DNA from 2 places in the Peribacillus sp. SIMBA_075 genome. Region 1 is predicted to be linked to the other one. Evidence: riboswitches for the same ligand, from Rfam matches in the RefSeq annotation. Region 1 holds a riboswitch; the other holds the start of a gene.
The links. Region 1 has a riboswitch for lysine ahead of SB775_RS14930 (amino acid permease). Riboswitches for the same ligand answer to the same signal wherever they lie in the genome.
Positions count from the first base shown of each region.

Region 2: another riboswitch for lysine. It lies ahead of SB775_RS08160 (aspartate kinase); the one in region 1 lies ahead of SB775_RS14930 (amino acid permease).

Region 1 covers NZ_JAWRYN010000019.1:10,714-14,147, reverse strand. The annotation lists gene SB775_RS14935 (LacI family DNA-binding transcriptional regulator) at 527-1,489, shown strand; lysine riboswitch at 1,744-1,928, shown strand; gene SB775_RS14930 (amino acid permease) at 2,025-3,434, shown strand, end outside.
Region 2 covers NZ_JAWRYN010000007.1:92,721-96,154, reverse strand. The annotation lists gene SB775_RS08165 (YslB family protein) at 188-658, shown strand; gene SB775_RS08160 (aspartate kinase) at 722-1,954, opposite strand; lysine riboswitch at 2,044-2,220, opposite strand; gene uvrC (excinuclease ABC subunit UvrC) at 2,282-3,434, opposite strand, start outside.

The sequences.
Region 1 (3,434 bases):
TCATTCTAATTAACCGATCTGTCAGCAGATAAGCCGTTGCGGCAGGTATGATGAGCATTCCAACTACTAAAATGGAGAGTGCTTTTCCTTCAGTACATAAAACGTAATGATGAAGTTAATTTATATTGTAGAGTTTTTATGGTGAATATAAACTAGGGGAGCTTTTTCTAATGTTTATGATGGGACGACGTGAAATTCACGAGTAAACGTGTGTATTTCAAGAGTAAACGCGGATTTCTCGACGGGCATCTGGCATTCCATGTGCATTGCCAATCATTTTTCCGGCTTTAAAGAAACTGCCATGTACGCCAATCCCAATTCGATTCCGCAAAGTACAAACAGGCTGATTAAAGTTTGGAACATCCTGATCTCCTCCTCCTCTAAGACTTAAACCAATCTTAAAGGATGAAACCCATACCAGAACAAGACCTTATTTGAAGAAATCTTCAGCAGCCATGCTCTGTTCTCTTGCTCTGAAATGGGTTTCATACGGTACAATATAAAAAAAAGAAAAAATGGTGATCCCATGACAAACATTAAAGAAATTGCTCAATGTGCTGGTGTATCTGTCTCAACAGTATCTCGTGTATTGAATAATCATCCTTATGTAAGCCCTGATAAGAGAGAGAGCGTTTTACAAGCCATTGATCGCTTGAATTATTCGAGAAACATCAACGCCATTCATCTTTCAAAAGGCAAAACAAATCTTATCGGCATCATCATCCCCTTCACCAATCACCCATATTACGGGGCAATCGTTAACGGAATTACTAAACAGGCAAATGCAATTGGGTGTCATATCGTGATCTTTCAAACCCATTATGAAAGAGAGAAAGAAATCCAGGCTTTGAATATGCTGCAAATGAAGCAACTCGATGGCATTATCGTTTGTTCAAGAATTTCGGAAATGAAAATCCTCTTGGATTATCAAAAATACGGACCTATTATCTTATGTGAGGATACAGCCCAGGCTGAATTCTCATCCATCAGCATTGATCATTATGCAGCATTCTCCTGTGCCCTTGAATACGTGATTTCTAAAGGATATAAGAAAATTGGATACAGCCTCGGCCGTAAAAAGAGCAGGAACAGTTCTCTGCGAACAAAGGCCTTTAACGATATCATGAGTAAACATCAACTTATAAACAATAAAGAATGGTTGTTTGAAGGCAGTTATCACATCAAAGACGGTGTAAAGTTGTTTGAGGATTGGCATTCGATGATAAACAAACCTGAAGCCATCATCATCACTAATGATGACACGGCTGCTGGATTCATGCTCACCGCTAAGAAATCGGGTATGAGGGTACCTGAAGAGGTGGCCATTCTGGGCTTCAATAATGATGGCCTCAGTGAGATGCTGGACATCACGACCATTTCCTTGCCTCTGGAATGGATTGGAAAAATGGCAGTGGATCTATTTGAGAATCCCGAATCGGTCCAACATGTAAAATTGGACTACGCCCTTATAAAAAGAAGGACCGTTTAATAACGGTATTGTTATCAGAATGGCTTTACTTTTATATATCGTTTCCTCTTCCAATCTTTCGAGAACTAGGGAAAAATAACCACATAAAATAATCATTGCGATATCCCAGAAGTTATTTTATAATTTTGATATAGTAAAGTTTACTCAGTTACTAGCATTCTATTTGCGATTGCATAATTTTTCATGAGTACCATCGTACGGCCAATTACAAGCTGGCGTTACGATTTAAGAAAATTGAATACTTCCTCATTTACCGATGAGTTAGAGGCTGCAGCTTATAAAAGTAGAACGGACGAGATTCTGGAAAATTCAAGACTCCGTTTGAAAGGATAAGTTGCCGAAGTTAGGGTATATTCCATGTATATTCTCGCTGGCGGTGTCACCGAACAGGAACATCACTGTCACGTTTTTTCTAAAAGCGTGGGGAGCTATCTTCGGAAGGATAAACGGGTTTATTATAAACAGCCGTCGATCTTTTTCGACTGCTGTTTTTTTATATTTCGTTCCCTTCCAATAAAAAGGAGTGTAACATCAATTGCCAAATTCACAATCAGCATCAAGCCCCACTGAATTAAAAAGGAGCCTGAAAGCGCGGCACTTAATGATGATTTCATTAGGTGGAACGATTGGAACAGGTTTATTTTTAGCAAGTGGCGGTGCCATCCATTCAGCCGGACCCGGCGGTGCCTTGGTGGCATACGCGGTCATCGGCATCATGGTTTATTACTTAATGACAAGTCTTGCAGAAATGGCAGCATTCATGCCAGTGGCCGGTTCGTTCCGTGTCTATGCATCCAAATTCGTCGATCCGTCTTTCGGTTTTGCGATTGGATGGAACTACTGGTATAACTGGGCAATCACCATTGCCGCTGAATTAGCAGCTGTTGTCTTAATTATGAAGTTCTGGTTTCCTGATACTCCCTCCTTCATCTGGAGTGCTATTGCGTTAATCACTATGTTTCTTATCAATTACATGTCCGTTAAAGGTTTTGGGGAAGCAGAATTCTGGTTTGCCATGATCAAAGTCGTGACAGTCGTCATTTTCTTGATCACTGGTGTCCTGATCATTCTCGGAATCATGGGTGGAAAAGACCCTATTGGTTTTTCCAATTTCACAATGGGCGAAGGTCCCTTTAATGGAGGGTTCTTCACGATTCTAGGTGTATTCATGGCTGCCGGCTTTTCATTCCAAGGAACAGAATTGCTTGGAGTGACGGCTGGTGAAAGTGAAGATCCAGAAAAGAATATCCCTAAGGCGATCAGATCCGTTTTCTGGCGCATCATTTTATTCTATATCCTTGCCATTTTCGTAATTGGAATGATCATTCCGTTTACGGATTCACGTTTATTGAGTGAAGATGTTGCCGTAAGTCCCTTCACGCTCGTATTTGAACGGGCTGGCCTTGCATTTGCTGCATCCATCATGAACGCGATCATTTTATCATCCGTACTTTCCGCCGGTAACTCAGGCATGTACGCTTCAACCCGTATGCTCTGGGACTTGGCACGTGATGGGAAAGCACCTAAATTCCTTGGCAAGTTAGATAAAAGAGGAGTACCCGTGAATGCACTTATCGTGACTTCTTTAGTTGGCTGCGTTGCATTCTTAGCATCATTTTTCGGAGATGGTGTCGTTTATATTTGGTTATTGAATGCTTCAGGCATGGCAGGATTCGTCACCTGGGTCGGGATTGCGATCGCCCATTATCGATTCCGCAAAGCCTACGCAGCTCAAGGCCTTGATATGAATGCTTTGCCATACCGGGCCAAAGGCTTCCCATTCGGGCCAATATTCGCCCTTGTCCTATGTATTATCATTATCATCGGACAAGGCTATCAAGCTTTCAGCAGTAATGGGATCGACTGGAATTCAATGTTCGTTTCCTACATTGGCTTAATTCTATTTTTCGTCCTATGGTTCGGCTATAAAATTAAACATAAAACG
Region 2 (3,434 bases), on a different contig from region 1:
TTTTATTGGATTAAATTGTCTATTTTTTATTCATCAAGAAGATATTTTGGAGAAATTACTAATTAAACTATTAATATCTCGGTATAATTTATCATTTTTTCCCAATTGATATTTAAATAAATAAAAAACAGTATAATTTGCAAAAGAAAAACGTTTATAATAGATTAACAGAAAGAGGCGATAAACTATGAAAAAAAATATTGCTGCTGCGATAGAAGAAGAGATTCCAGCTGAGGAAATTCAAACTGAAGAATTCCAAGTTCCAGCTTTCGGATACGAATTAATCAGAGAAGTTCTATTGAACGATATTCTCGGAAAAGACTCTAATCAAATCCTCTATTGGGCAGGTAAACAGTTAGCACGTAAATTCCCATTAAATGGCGATCAAGAAGTTATTGAATTTTTCCAGAGCGCGGGATGGGGCACCCTGGAAATCATGAAGTATACGAAAAACCAGATGGAATTATCACTGACGGGTGAAATAATCAGCCGCCGTATGGATTTACATCCTGACTGTCACTTCCAACTTGAAGCCGGTTTCCTTGCCGAGCAGTTTACACTGCAAAAAAAGTGCCTAAGCGAATCAACGGAAGAAATCAAACGCCGCGCAAAAAAAGTGATATTCACCATTCAATGGGATCCCAGAGATCAAATCTAATGAGCCCTTAAAACAGACTTACCCTTTTTACCGGAAGTCTGTTTTTTATTGGACTCCTTACTCTCAAGCTAGCACATTTGCATGCTGCCCAAGTTTAAATGCTTCATGAAGAGATTCGACCGCCTTCACCATTTCCTTTTCATTGACGACAGTCGAGACTTTAATTTCAGATGTGCTGACCATTTTCACTTGGATGCCTGTATTGGCCATCACTTCAAACATCTCGGCAGCCACTCCTGGATTGGAAACCATACCAGATCCGACGATGGACACCTTGGCCAATCCGCCCTCCGTTTCGACTCGGTCGAATGACAATTGTTCCTTATTGTTTTCCAGTACGATCAAGGCCGCTTGCGTATCTTCACTTTTTGTGGAAAATGATAGATTGGTCGTATCCTCGGCTGTCATGCTTTGAATGATGATGTCCACATTAATCCGGTTTTTCGCAAGTGTCGTGAAAATTGTGGATAATGCACCAAGTGATTGGGGCAATCCATATATTGTGACCCTTGTAATACTGTCTTCAAAAGCAATGCCGCGTACAATTAAGTTTTCTTCCATAGTTGCTTCCTCCTCAATGATCGTTCCTGATTCTCTCTCCATGCTCGAACGGACTTCTAGCGGAATTTGATAATTTTTTGCATATTCTACAGCCCTTGGATGAAGGACGCCCGCCCCTAGGTTGGCAAGTTCCAGCATCTCATCATAAGAAATGGATTGGAGTTTACGCGCGGCTTTTATGTAGCGTGGATCCGTAGTGAAAACACCCGTTACATCCGTATAAATATCGCATCTATCCGCATTCAGCGCTGCAGCGATGGCAACTGCCGTCGTATCGGAACCGCCTCGTCCTAAGGTCGTGATTTCCCCATTTGCATCGTTCCCCTGGAAACCGGCAACGACCACAATTTTCTTCTCCTGGAGCTGAGCTTGAATCCTCGTGGCATCGATGTTTAAAATCCGGGCATTCCCATGAACGGATTCCGTTTGCATGCCAGCCTGCCAGCCAGTGTAAGAAATGGCTTCATGTCCCTCTTCAATCAATGCCATCGTTAACAGGGATATCGTGACCTGTTCCCCCGTAGTCAATAGCATATCCATTTCCCTCTTGCTCGGTGTTCCGGAAATATCCCGGGCCATGGAAACCAATTGATCCGTGGTTTTCCCCATAGCTGAAACAACGACGACTACCTCATTTCCATTCTTCACTTCCTCGATTACCCTATTGGCAACATTTTTTATTTTTTCTACGCTTCCGACGGATGTCCCGCCGAACTTTTGAACGATTAATGCCATCCTAATGCACCCTCTCTACCTTTTTAGGCAATAAAAAAAGCAATGAGAAATATCTCATTGCTGTGATCACATATCCAATACTGTAAACACAGTGAGATAGCTCTCCAGGGCATAAACCCTGACAATCCGCCATTTATTAAATGTCAGACCAGAAAAACAAGGTATGAGTCTTGTCTTCCTTCGGCGTCATCCCCTTTCAAAACCTTTCATGGAAGCTCATACTTCTCCAGGTTTTTACTCTTGAATTCCGCACCTCTATCAGCACTTTTAAGTTGTCTAGTTAAAAATTCCTTCTTATCATAGCATAGAGAATTGCCTGCAGCAAGATTATTCTTGTAATTTTCTAACGATTCCCTCTGCTACCCCTTTTGGCATGCCAGCTTCCATGATTTCCTCGGCCGTGGCCTCTTTGATTTTCTTCAATGACCCAAAATGCCTTAATAATTGCTTCCTCCGCTTTTCCCCGACTCCCGGAATATCATCAAGCTGGGAGTGAACGGCGTTTTTCCCGCGTAGCTGGCGATGAAACGTAATCGCGAACCGATGCACCTCATCCTGAATTCTTTGCAATAGATAAAATTCCTGGCTCCGTGAATCAAGAGGTACGAGTTCAAGCGGATTTCCAATCATTAATTGTGAAGTCCTATGCTTTTCATCCTTAATGAGACCTGAAAGTGGTATATCAAGGCCTAATTCATTCTCCAAAATATCCCTTACAGCTTCCACATGTCCCTTTCCTCCATCAATGATGATTAAGTCCGGAAGCGGCAGCCCTTCTTTCAATACTCGTGAATACCTTCTTCTGACCACTTCACGCATCGATTCATAATCATCAGGTCCCTGGACCGTTTTGATCTTATATTTACGGTACTCCCTTTTTTCCGGTTTCCCATCAATGAACACGACTAATGCGGAAACAGGGTCACTTCCCTGGATATTCGAGTTGTCGAAAGCTTCAATTCGATGCGGGGTGTAGATCCCTAATTGGTTCCCGAGGTTTTCCACCGCATTGATCGTTCTTTCTTCATCCCGTTCAATCAATGAAAATTTTTCCTGAAGGGCGATGGAGGCATTTTCATTCGCCAATTTAAGCATGTCTTTTTTCGATCCCCGTTTCGGGTGAATCGTTTTGACACCTAGCAGACCTTCGGCCATTTCAGCATCCACTGACTCAGGCAGCAGGATTTCCTTTGGTTTAAAGTGGTTGGTAATCTCGTAAAACTGACCGAGGAATGTAAGAAGCTCCTGTTCCGGTTCATCATAGACAGGAAAAAGTGAAACATCCCTTTCGATCAATTTACCCTGTCGGACAAAAAATACCTGAACGCACATCCAGCCTTTATCATAGGCAAACCCAAATACATCCCTGTCGATGAAATCGGTCGTCATCATTTTCTGCTTCTCCATCGTAATATCGATGTGGGCAATTTTGTCACGATACTCCTTGGCCCTCTCGAAATCGAGCTCCTCTGATGCCTCT